Salmonirosea aquatica: one gene and its partner. The main gene of each other region encodes a partner of the protein of the gene in region 2 in a complex. Links are inferred from orthologs where the notes say so. Each region holds a gene or a part of one and is shown on either strand. Other genes may lie near its edges.

Region 1 (6,610 bases), 2.2 Mb from region 2 along the record:
TTGCGGGCGATGGGTGTGGAGGATATGAACGATGGGGTACTTCGAATCAGCCTGTCACATTATACTACGCAGGACGAGGTAGAGCGGTGCGTAGCGGGACTGCGGGCGTTGTTAACGGAAAGCTAATCGGAATTGATCAAGGAAGAAAAGCAGAAGTTAAAAGGCTTTTTGCAAAAATTGGGGTACCCTGTCATTTTCTCAGCATCAACCCCTATATTTAACCAAACAAAAAACTTCATTTCAATGAAAAGACACTATGCACTCTGTTACTTTCTGATTTTTGGATTATTTTCTTTTGTAAAAGCACAAAACACGGTTGTTGATAAAATCATCAAAGAAGAGAAGGAGAATTCGCAGCTTGAAAAAATTGCCCACGAGCTGATGGATGAAATCGGCCCCCGGCTGGTAGGTAGCCCAAAAATGAAGCAGGCTCACGACTGGGCCGTGGAAAAATACAAAGGCTGGGGAATTGCGGCCCGCAATGAGAAGTGGGGCGAATGGCGGGGCTGGGATCGTGGCATTACGCATATCGACATGGTGAGCCCCTGGGTAAAAACCCTGGCGGGTACCCAACTGGCCTGGAGTCCGGCTACCCCCAAAGGCGGTGTGAAAGGGGAGGTGATTATTCTGCCCGAGTTTGCCGATTCGCTGGCATTCCAGAAGTGGCTACCCAGCGTGAAGGGCAAGCTGGTGATGATTTCGATGCTACAGCCCACCGGGCGGCCCGATTATAACTGGAAGGAATTTGCCACGGAGGAGTCGTTCGACAAACTTAAAAAGGAGCGCGAAGAAATGACCAAAGCCTGGGATCTGCGCGTACAAAAAACGGGCAAAGGACGGCGCGACCTACCCCTGGCGCTGGAAAACGCCGGAGCGGTGGGCATCCTGACTTCGTACTGGTCGCAGGGATTCGGGGCCAATAAGATTTTCAGTGCCTACACCAAAAAGGTACCTACCCTGGATCTCAGCCTGGAAGACTACGGCCTGGTGTACCGCCTGGTCGAAAGCGGAGAAAAACCTACGCTGAATATCGTGGCCGAATCGAAGGAAACGGGCGTGGTACCTACCTTCAATACCATCGGCGAGATAAAAGGCACCGAGAAGCCCGATGAATACGTAATGCTTTCGGCCCACTTCGATTCGTGGGACGGTGGCACGGGCGCTACCGACAACGGTACGGGTACCATCACCATGATGGAGGTAATGCGCGTGCTAAAAGCCGTTTATCCCAATCCCAAGCGGACGATTCTGGTTGGACACTGGGGCAGCGAAGAACAGGGGCTCAACGGTTCCCGCGCCTTCGTGAAGGATCATGCCGATATGATGCCCAAAATTCAGGCACTTTTCAATCAGGACAATGGTACGGGTCGCGTGGCGAGTATTTCGGGGCAGGGCTTCGTGCAGGCTTACGACTACCTGGGGCGCTGGCTCAGGCCGGTTCCCGATGATATCACAAAGGGTATTACCTACACCTTTCCTGGCAATCCGGGCGGCGGCGGGTCTGACTACGCTTCTTTTCTGGCCGCCGGGGTACCTGCCTTTTCCCTAAGCTCGTTGAGCTGGTCGTATGGCAACTACACTTGGCACACCAACCTGGATACCTACGACAAGATTGTGTTCGACGATGTGCGCAACAACGTGATTCTGGCCGCTATCCTGGCCTACGAGGCCAGCGAGGATGATAAAATGACTTCACGGGAAGTGCGGGTACCTGTGGGCCGCAACGGCGAGCCTACCACCTGGCCTACTCCACGAGATGCTACCCGTCGGGGAGGGATAGATTAAAGTTCCGCCGATTCAGGGCGGCACCAAATGATTGAATAGGGGAGAACTTTGAACCGAATGCGTTCGGGGTAGTTGTTAGGGAAGTATCTGTCGTATTTTTCAACAACTAATCCTTACAAAAATGGTACAAGTAGGAATATTGGCCCGGCTGAAAGCCAAGGCCGGAAAAGAAAAAGAAGTAGAAGAGTTTATCAAAGGAGCCTTGCCGCTGGCACAGGCCGAAGAAGGTACCATTACCTGGTACGCGATCAAATTAAGCGATAACGAATTCGGAATTTTTGATTCTTTCAACGATACCTCGGGTCGGGATGCTCACATGAACGGCGAAATTGCCAAAGCCTTGATGGCTAATGCCTCGGCGCTTTTATCCGAAGACCCCACGATTGAATATGTGGATATCCTTTCTGCCAAAGGGGCAGAGTAGGTACCTTTAGGTAGAATCGGCAGCAATCAAAACAAAAAAGCGGGTGGTTCTTCGGAACCACCCGCTTTTTTGTTTTGAGCTGAAAGTCATTAACGGCTCATGTACATATTCCGTTCTCCGTATACCTTCAGAAAGAAATCGTCCTGTAAATCTTCAATGAAGAAAATCCCCTCACCTGTCGACTTCATTTCAGGTCCGAGTTCTTTGTTCACATTGGGGAATTTGTTAAACGAGAACACCGGAATTTTGATGGCCCAGCCTTTCTTGACGGGGTTGAAGGTTAGATCTGAAATTTTCTTGTCGCCCAGCATTAGCTTGGTAGCGTAGTTGACATACGGTTCCTGGTAGGCCTTGCAGATGAAAGGTACCGTCCGCGATGCGCGCGGATTGGCTTCGATCACGTATACTACGCCATTTTTTATCGCAAACTGCACATTGAGCAAGCCTTTGACACCCATCGCCAGCGCGATGCGTTTGGAATACTCTTCCATCGTCGCGATGATTTCATCGGAAAGATCGAAAGGGGGTAGGGTAGCGTGCGAGTCACCGGAGTGAATCCCGGCGGGCTCGATGTGCTCCATAACCCCGATGATGTAGGCATCTTCACCGTCGCTGATGGCGTCGGCTTCGGCTTCGATGGCACCTTCCAGGAAGTGATCGAGCAGGATATTGTTATCGGGAATATCGTGCAGGATCTTGACTACATGCTGTTCCAGTTCCTGCTCGTTGATGACGATCTTCATGCTTTGTCCACCCAGTACGTAGCTGGGGCGCACCAGCAGCGGGAAGCCCAGCGTACGGGATAAATCTACGGCCGCATCCGACGTCCGCACCGTACCGAACTTAGGGTAGGGGATGTCCAGCTCCTGCAACAGATTCGAGAACCGCCCGCGGTCTTCGGCCAGGTCGAGCGCCTGGTAGCTGGTACCGATGATTTTGATACCGTACTTGTCGAGCTTCTCGGCCATTTTCAAAGCCGTCTGTCCACCGAGCTGCACGATGACGCCCTCGGGTTTTTCGTGCTCGATGATATCGTACACATGTTCCCAGAAGACAGGTTCGAAGTACAGCTTATCCGAAATGTCCGGGTCGGTGGATACTGTTTCGGGGTTACAGTTGATCATGATGGTCTCATAGCCCGCTTCCTTGGCGGCCAGTACCCCGTGGACGCAGGAGTAGTCGAACTCGATGCCCTGCCCGATGCGGTTGGGGCCGGAGCCCAGCACCACCACTTTCTTCTTATCGCTGACAATGGATTCATTGTCGGGATTCTCCTGCGAGGTATTGAAAGTCGAGTAGTAGTAGGGCGTTTTAGCTTCGAATTCGGCCGCGCAGGTATCCACGCATTTGTATACACGTTTGATGCCCAGTTCTTTACGACGGTCATACACTTTGCTTTCTTTCACGCCCAATAAATGCGCAAGCTGACGATCGGCATACCCCTTTTGCTTGGCTTCCAGCAGCAAGTCTTTGGGTAGGGTTTCAAGATCGAACGCGTGGATTTTGTTTTCCAGTTCAATCAATTCCTCGATTTGCCGCAAAAACCAGGGATCAATCCTGGTCAGATTTTGGATGGATTTGAATGAAAGCCCGATCTTGAAGGCGTCGTAAATATGGAACAGGCGGTCCCAACTCGGGTGCGCCAGACTTTGCTTGATTTTTTCCTGGTCGCGTAGTTCGCGGCCGTCGGCGCCCAGGCCGTTGCGGCGAATCTCGAGCGACTGGCAGGCCTTCTGCAAAGCTTCCTGGAAGTTGCGTCCGATACCCATGGCTTCTCCTACCGATTTCATCTGCAGGCCCAGCGAGCGGTCGGCACCCTGGAATTTATCGAAGTTCCAGCGGGGTACCTTCACAATCACGTAGTCGATACTGGGCTCGAAGAAGGCCGAGGTGGTACCTGTAATGGGGTTGATCAACTCGTCGAGGTTGTAGCCGATGGCCATTTTGGCGGCAATCTTGGCGATGGGGTACCCTGTAGCCTTGGAAGCCAGCGCCGAGGAGCGCGACACGCGCGGGTTGATTTCGATGACGATGATCTGGTCGTTTTCAGGGTTGACCGAAAACTGAATGTTACATCCCCCCGCGAATGAACCGATGCCCGCCATGCAGCGGATGGCCAGGTCGCGCATTTGCTGATACAGGGTGTCGGGTAGGGTCATGGCCGGAGCCACCGTAATACTGTCGCCCGTATGAACGCCCATCGGGTCGAAGTTTTCGATGGAGCAGATGATGATGAAGTTGCCATTGCCGTCGCGCAGGAGTTCCAATTCGTATTCTTTCCAGCCCATCACACTCTGCTCCACCAGTACTTCATGGGTAGGTGAGGCGTGCAGACCGTTGGTAAGGGCACGGTCGAAATCAGCGGGCTTGTCCACAAAGCCGCCACCTGTGCCGCCCAGCGTGTAAGAGGGCCGGATAACCAGCGGGAAGCCGATTTCCTGGGCGATTTCCTTACCCTCCAGAAACGAACGCGCTATGCGGCCCTGGCATACGTTGGCACCGAGTTCCAGCATTTTGAGGCGGAACAGCTCACGGTCTTCGGTAGTTTCGATGGCTTTGATATCCACGCCGATGATCTTAACATCGTATTTTTTCCAGATACCCGCCTTATCACAGTCGATTGCTAAATTTAACGCCGTCTGGCCTCCCATGGTTGGCAAAACGGCGTCGATTGGTTTTCCGGCGGCTTTGTGTTCTTCCAGAATCTGGATGATGTACTTTTTTTCCAGCGGGAGCAAATACACGAAGTCGGCATTGATCGGGTCGGTCATGATCGTGGCCGGATTGGAGTTGATGAGGCTTACCTCAATGCCCTCCTCGCGCAACGATCGGGCCGCCTGTGAGCCGGCGTAATCGAATTCGCAGGCCTGGCCAATGACAATGGGACCTGAACCAATAATAAGAACGGACTTGATATTCGGATTTTTTGGCACGGTAGTAGTTTGGGTTTATAAAATAATACGAGCTTATACGTGCTTTTTGAACGCTCGCCGTACTTTTTCCCAACCGAAGTTATAGGGAACCGGCGAGGGGTACGCCCAAAAATTCCACAAAGTTAAGGCGCGCAGGCCGAAAAGGCTCACTCGGATTAGTAAAAAGGGAATTTCACAGATGTATTTTAAGAATAATCCTATATATACGAAGAATAGGATAATTTTTCCCCGCTGGGAATAAATGGAATCAATCTACTTAGAAAGCGTACTTCTTCCGGGTAGTTTCGTCAAAGAGGATAGGCAAACTCCAGGGTACCGGGTAGGGCTTCCCACGACGGTAATAAACGTCCCATTCGGGTAGAGACTTTACTGCCCTCATAGCTTCCTGGTCTATGGAGTAGTAGTTTGATTTTTTCATAAACGCAACCGAATCAGGTCTTCGATCACTTCCCGCGGTAACTTTTAAGAAGACTTTCACTTTTTTATCTCCTAAATTTGGAATCCTTGACCAGTCGATGTGGCTGTAAATGTATTCGTAAAATAGCTTCGCGCTTTTTGTGAATTTGGATTGGTAGGTTTTTGAGTTATCGAACCGCTCTTCCTTTACCAGCAGGCCATCCTGCATCGTCAGAACGCGTTCGCCTTCGTAGTAAGACATAGAGGGCGTCTCAAAGTAGCGGAGCAGTTTCCCAACGGGGATAACGAGCTCGCCACTCACCCAGTCAGCCCTGACCTTCCCATTCTTCACTTGCGAGCCAAACAACACCGACAGGTCGGCTTGAAAGTGTTCATCGGTTCGGGTGCAACTTTCGATAGCCGTTAGGAAAAGTTCACGGCCTTCCAAAGTCCAGATAGCCGTGTAGCCCGTCCAGCAGTCAATAACTCTACTGAATTCCGGTTTTTTATCAGTCTTGTACCACAGACTGTCCACGAAAAGCAGTTTGTCGAGCGGTTTGGTTAAAAGAGTGAGCGTATCGCCATCTTTGACAAGTTTATCACTGGCCTTTCCTGTTGCTTCCGCCTCTTCTGCAAACAAGATGATGAATATAGGTAGGAGTAAATATTTCATTGCGAACTATTTAACCACACACAAAGCCAAACGCCCATAACTTACCGTCCTTCCCGCACTTTCAGAATCGCCTGCGCGGCGTTTTGTCCCTGACTAGGCGGTGGGGCGTTGCGGGAGGCGTACTTGCCATTAGGCTTCATGATGCCAAAACTTGGGTAGGCCAATGGGTTAAGCCTGAAAAGCAGTTGCACCACCTGATCGTCGGTCAGGTACAGGTGTACGCCTTTTAATTTGTGGCGGACAATGAATTTCTTCCAGAGCGCGCTGTTGTCATTCACTTCCGTGTCGGGCAGATGAATATAGAGCAACTCCACATCCGTGGGCAACTGGGCCCGCAGCGCCGGGGCGTACAACACTTCGTTGCGACTTTCGTCGTCGAATAGATTCCACTTGATCACA
Region 2 (6,218 bases):
CAATGCGAATCTGCTTCTTCCCTGCTTTTTCCAGTACTTCTCCCAACGTATTGGTCAGGTTGTCCTTATCGAAAATAACCCCTACGTTCTGAAACGATTCGTCGTAGTTGGTCATCGTAATATAACGCAGATTCAGTTTGTGCATATTCTGCTCATGGAAATCGCGTTGCGTCAAAGCTTCGGTAATCTCGCGCCCCCGGTCGGTCCGGAAGTTGAAGCATAGTACCACATCACCATCCTCGATGACAGCCACGGGTTCGTTCTGTTCCGTGACGGCTACAATCGGCTTGATAAACTCGTCCGTAACATCGTTGGCATAGGAGGCCAACACGGCCTCCATCAGCCCGCTTTCAGGTACCTGCGCCCCTATCCCGTTTACCATGGCATCGTAGGCCAGCTTCACCCGCTCCCAGCGCTTGTCGCGGTCCATGGCGTAGTACCGGCCCGTGATGCTGGCGATTTTGCCGGTTGTAGTAGCCATGTGTTTTTGCAAATCCTCCAAAAAGCCCAATCCGCTCTTCGGATCGCAGTCGCGGCCATCAGTAAAAGCATGCACAAATACATTGTCCAGTCCGGCCTGATGTGCGAATGTACAAAGACCTTTGAGGTGATTGATGTGCGAATGTACCCCCCCATCCGATACTAAACCGATAAAGTGTACCTTCTTACCCGTAGTTTTGGCGTAGTCAAAGGCGTTGGCCAGAACGGGTTCCTTCGCCAGGGAGCCATCCTCGACGGCCAGGTTTATTTTTACCAGATCCTGATACACGACGCGCCCGGCCCCGAGATTGGTATGCCCCACTTCGGAGTTACCCATCTGCCCATCGGGTAGTCCCACCGCCAGGCCGCTCGCCTGTAGGGTACTGTGGGGGTACCTTTGCAAGATACTATCATAGAAGGGCGTGTTGGCAGCAAGAATGGCCGAGCGATTTTCCTCGCCCTGCTTGGCAATGCCCCAACCGTCCAGGATAATCAGTATGACTTTCTTATTCATCGTTTCAAATTATTTTTTTCAATTATAAATTCTAAAAAGCGGGTTCCGCAGCGCTCTACAATCCGATATACTTCTTCAAAAAAAACGATATCTTCGTAATAAGGATCCGGGACACTGAAATGCTCCCGTGGGTCCGAGGCTTGCACTTCGGAATCGAATTCCCGGTACAGAAATAACCGATCTTCGGGGAAATAAAATCCACTGCTACGGTAGCTTTGATTGCGGATATCCTCAAAGTTGGCCTCATCCATGGCCACGATATAATCGAAATTATAGAAATCATCACCCGCTAATTTCCGGCTTCTGTGCGTTAGTACCAAACCCTTTTCCTGCCCTATCTGCCGTATGCGGCGATCGGGTAAGCTACCAATGTGGTAGGAGGCGGTACCCGCCGAATCGCATTGAATGTGGGTTGAGAGACTCGCCTGTTGTATCAGGTTATTGAAAACAATCTCCGCAAGTGGCGATCGGCAGATATTCCCCAAGCAGACAAAGAGTACCTTGATCAATTGAAAGTTGAAACCGGGTCGCCGGCGATTGAAAGTTGAAAATGCGGAATTTCACGAATGGAGCCACTTCTTTGCTCCGAGAATAACCGCGTCCTTACTTTAATTTCTCAATAGACTGTCCGTTTTCATCCACGATTACGTACACATCTTCTGTAGGTTTGCGCATGAGGTACTTTTCCCTGGCCCACTTTTCAACCATGGCCTGATTGCCGAATACTTCCTGCCGCTCTTTCTTTACCAACCGCACCTGTTCCTGATAGTACAACCGGTCCTGCTCCAGATCCTTCATTTTTTGCCGATTGCTTAGCACCACAAAGATGTTGTTATCGTCAATAAACACAACCCACACCACCCAGCCCACTAAGGTGGCTATGTAGAAGTTACGCAGGTAGCGCATCAGGCGCAGAAGCCAGTAGGGAAGTCGGGCCATTTTCTGGAGGTAAGTTGATGGATAGCTACGAAGCGGGTTCTATTATTGGCACAATCGTGAAGTACATCTAGCTCAGGCAGAGTACCCTATTAAAAAACCGGGACACCAGGCCCCGGTTTTTTACTCGAACGGTTTAAAACTTCAAACCTGGGAAGTAGGCGGTTTCGCCTAGTTCTTCCTCGATGCGAAGTAGCTGGTTGTATTTCGCCATGCGGTCAGAACGCGAAGCCGATCCCGTTTTGATCTGTCCGGTGTTCAGGGCAACGGCCAGATCGGCAATAGTTGAATCTTCGGTTTCGCCCGAGCGGTGCGACATGATATTCTTGTAGCTGTTGCGCTTGGCCAGGTTTACAGTATTGATCGTTTCGGTCAACGAGCCGATCTGATTCACTTTGATCAAAATCGCGTTGGCGATTTTCTGATCGATCCCTTGCTGCAAACGGTCCACATTGGTCACGAACAGGTCGTCACCGACCAACTGACACTTGCTACCGATACTTTCAGTGGTTGCTTTCCAGCCGTCCCAGTCGTCCTCGTCCATGCCGTCTTCGATCGAAATGATGGGGTACTTACTAACCCAGTCAGCCCAATAGCCCGCCATTTCGGCCGAGGATAGTTTGCGTCCGTCAGATTTTTTGAAGTGATAGACACCATTTTCGTAAAACTCGGAAGAAGCCGCATCCATTGCAATAAAGATCTCTTCACCGGGTTTGTAGCCCGCTTTTTCAATCGCCTGAATTACAATTTCAATCGCTTCTTCGTTGGATTTGATATTGGGTGCAAAACCGCCTTCGTCACCGACATTGGTCGAATATCCTTTGCTTTTCAGTACTTTCTTCAAGGTATGGAACACTTCCACGCCCATGCGGAGGGCATCAGAGAACGTATCGGCTTTGGCCGGCATTACCATGAATTCCTGGAAGTCGATGGAATTATCGGCATGGCTACCACCGTTCAGAATGTTCATCATCGGCACGGGCAGCGTGTTGGCGTTGGTACCCCCGATGTAACGATAGAGGGGTAGGTTGGCTTCCTGCGCGGCGGCTTTGGCTACGGCCAGCGAAACACCCAGAATGGCATTGGCACCCAATTTTCCTTTGTTGGAGGTACCATCAAGCTCGAGCATGATCTTGTCAATAAGGTTCTGCTCGTAAACCGACAGACCGATCAGTTCGGGATAAATAATATCGTTGACGTTCTCTACTGCTTTCAGTACGCCTTTGCCGACATACACTTTATCGTCGTCGTCACGCAATTCTACGGCTTCGTGCTTGCCTGTGGAGGCGCCGGAAGGTACGGCGGCACGGCCCAGATAGCCATTTTCGGTACGAATATCAACTTCTACTGTAGGGTTTCCTCGTGAATCCAGAATTTGTCTGGCGTGTACTGACTGAATAGTACTCATGTGCAGCTTTGGGTTTGTATGGGTAAATGGTTAATTTTAACAGAACAAAAATAACGTAAAATATTGGGAACCGACATGAAACTCCTGAAATGCATCATATTGCTCATGCTGACGTTGGCATCCCTGGCCGGAACTGCCCAAACGCCCCTATCGGTTGAAGCCTTTGATCAAAAACTCGCCGGTGCGCCACAGGGTCAGCTCTTGGATGTTCGAACACCCGCCGAGTACGTGCAGGGACACCTACCCCGCTCTTCTAATTTTGATTTTCGCGATCCGGTCTTTGTGCAGAAGATAGCAACGCTGGATAAAGACAAACCTGTCTTCGTCTATTGTCTGTCCGGTGGCCGGAGCGGACAGGCCGCCAAGCTATTGGCTCAGAATGGTTTTAAGGAGGTATATGATATGCAGGGGGGTACCTTAAATGGTCAGCGGCCAGTATGCCTTCCGAGAAAAACGAGGGTACCTCGGAAGTTCCGGCAGGAATGAGCCAGGATGAATTTCAGAAACTGATTGCCTCGACCCAACCCGTACTCATTGATTTCTTTGCTCCCTGGTGCGCCCCCTGCAAGCAGATGGCACCTACCCTGGAAAAGCTTACGAAAGAATACGCGGGGAAAGCAACCATCAAAACGATCAATTACGACGACAATAAAGCTCTGGCACGAAGCCTACAGGTCGATGAAATCCCAGTTTTTCTTCTTTACAAAAATGGGATGTTGCTGTGGCGAGGAATGGGTCTAATGCCGGAGAAGGAGTTTCGTGAGGTGATTGATGGGGCTTTGTGAGGACATATTGGAGTCAGGTGTTTCCACCTGACTCCACTGCTATTATCAAATCAAACTTCCTTACGCCTCGGCCAGCAACCGCGCGAACTCATCGAACAGGTACCTTGAGTCATGGGGACCGGGCGATGCTTCGGGATGGTACTGTACCGAGAAAGCCGGACGATCCTTGCGGCGGATGCCTTCGATGGTCTTATCATTGAGATTCACATGCGTTACCTCCACATCGGGGTGATTCAGGATTTCGTCAGGATTTACGGCAAAGCCATGGTTCTGGGAAGTCACTTCGCATAAGCCCGTAATAAGATTCTTAACAGGATGGTTCAATCCCCGGTGTCCGTGATGCATCTTGTAGGTAGAGATACCACTCGCCTCGGCCAGCAATTGATGACCCAGGCAAATGCCAAACAGGGGTTTGTTGGATTCAATCATTTCCTTTACCGTTTCCACAGCGTATAGCATCGCAGCGGGATCGCCGGGGCCATTAGAAATAAAGAACCCATCCGGCTGCCATTCCATGATTTCGGAAAAAGGCGTTTGGGCGGGAAATACCTTGCAGTAGCAGCCGCGCAGAGTCAGGTTTTGCAAGATGCTTTTCTTTATGCCGTAATCCATTACCGCAATGCGCCAGCGGCTTTCCATTTCGTCGCCCACAAAGTAGGGTTCTGTGGTACTTACTTCGGAAGATAATTCCAGGCCGGCCATGGAAGGTACCTTTCGTAATTCCTCCATCAGTTCATTCTCATCCAGTATTTCAGAAGAGATGATGGCGTTCATAACGCCTTTTTCGCGCACATGACGTACCAGGTGACGGGTATCCACATTGCTGATCCCCACAATATTGGCACGTTCAAAGTACTCCTGTAATGAAAAGTCGGCAGTATACCGAGAGTATACATTGGAAAAAGTATTGCATACCATTCCCTTGATTTTCACATAGCTTGACTCTTCTTCACTGTTGAGCTGTACCCCGTAATTCCCGATGTGTGAGGTGGTGTTCACCACAATCTGACCGTAGTACGAAGGATCCGTGTAGATCTCCTGATATCCGGTCATACCCGTATTGAAGCAGATTTCTCCGCCCGCAGTTCCCTTTTTTCCCAAGGCCAAGCCCCGGTAGGCCGTGCCGTCTTCCAGTAGTAATAAGGCTTCTTGTGTTTCAGTCATATTCTATCGGTACAAAAGTGTAGTTTTCAAAAGTAGTAGTTTATACACAAAAAAAGGGGTTAAACGAAAACGTTCAACCCCTTTTATCAATTGCTTACAATCATTTCTGATTTCTGTTCTATCAATTTTCTCGTCCTCCGTCCAATTCGTCCTGCCAGGCTTTCAACTCATCCCATTTACCATCTGCCGCCAATTTGGCTTGTTGTGGCCAGGTTGCGGGATCATGCGAAGCAAATTGTGAACCTGCCTGATCCAGAATTTCGCGAATGGTTTCCGGCGTAGAATCAGCTAATTTGGCGAAAGTATCAACACCTGCCTCAGTGAGTACTTCGGCAATTTTGGGTCCGATTCCTTCTACTTTTTCCAGGTCATCCGCTTCGACAGCATTCTCTTCCTGGACAGCTACTGGCTCAGCTTTGGTGGTTTCTTCCACGACAGCGGGGGTACCCTCTTTCGTTTCGCTAGATGCTTTTGCTTCGGTTGTCTCAGCGCTGTCAGCTTTCTTACCACCTCCCCGACGGCTCCGACGGGTTTTGGCAGGCTTCTCGGCAGTGGCCAGTAGCATGGTTTCGTTGAAGTCAACCAACTCCATGATACAAACGTCAGCTGCATCTCCCTGGCGGGTACCTAGCTTCACAATACGCGTGTACCCTCCGGGACGATCCGCAATTTTGTCAGCCACTACGTTGAAAAGCTCTTTCACTGGTTCTTTGTCACGCAGATACGAGAAAACTACCCGGCGGCTGTGCGTGGAGTCATCCTTTGATTTGGTCAAAAGTGGCTCGACATACTTGCGCAGGGCTTTGGCTTTAGCCACTGTCGTTTCAATACGTTTGTGCAAAATCAATGAACCTGCCATGTTCGATAGCATGGCATTGCGATGGGAGGCCGTTCTTCCTAAGTGGTTAAATTTCTTTCCGTGTCTCATTTT

The links.
Region 1: the proteins of carA (region 2) and carB are in contact, whole or in part, in a solved structure (PDB 1KEE), measured with the Escherichia coli proteins. The link is inferred for Salmonirosea aquatica from one-to-one orthologs.

What each region holds. Positions count from the first base shown.
Region 1 is NZ_WHLY01000002.1:915,646-922,255, reverse strand. What follows is about bases 2,099-5,449. They hold carB (carbamoyl-phosphate synthase large subunit), read right to left. Parts: upstream 5,143-5,449; coding sequence 2,299-5,142; downstream 2,099-2,298. Other genes in these bases: GBK04_RS04935 (energy transducer TonB), read right to left, coding at 5,399-5,449; GBK04_RS04945 (putative quinol monooxygenase), read left to right, coding at 2,099-2,209. Outside these bases: GBK04_RS04955 (aminotransferase class V-fold PLP-dependent enzyme), read left to right, coding at 1-126; GBK04_RS04950 (M20/M25/M40 family metallo-hydrolase), read left to right, coding at 244-1,785; more of GBK04_RS04945, read left to right, coding at 1,907-2,098; more of GBK04_RS04935, read right to left, coding at 5,450-6,211; GBK04_RS04930 (hypothetical protein), read right to left, coding at 6,253-6,610. UniProt on the Escherichia coli protein: Large subunit of the glutamine-dependent carbamoyl phosphate synthetase (CPSase).
Region 2 is NZ_WHLY01000002.1:3,158,399-3,164,616, reverse strand. What follows is about bases 3,236-6,194. They hold carA (glutamine-hydrolyzing carbamoyl-phosphate synthase small subunit), read right to left. Parts: upstream 5,288-6,194; coding sequence 4,184-5,287; downstream 3,236-4,183. Other genes in these bases: rplQ (50S ribosomal protein L17), read right to left, coding at 5,409-6,158; GBK04_RS14390 (thioredoxin family protein), read left to right, coding at 3,776-4,123; GBK04_RS14395 (rhodanese-like domain-containing protein), read left to right, coding at 3,414-3,824; eno (phosphopyruvate hydratase), read right to left, coding at 3,236-3,338. Outside these bases: gpmI (2,3-bisphosphoglycerate-independent phosphoglycerate mutase), read right to left, coding at 1-994; GBK04_RS14410 (low molecular weight protein-tyrosine-phosphatase), read right to left, coding at 991-1,503; GBK04_RS14405 (FtsB family cell division protein), read right to left, coding at 1,598-1,933; more of eno, read right to left, coding at 2,067-3,235. UniProt on the Escherichia coli protein: Small subunit of the glutamine-dependent carbamoyl phosphate synthetase (CPSase).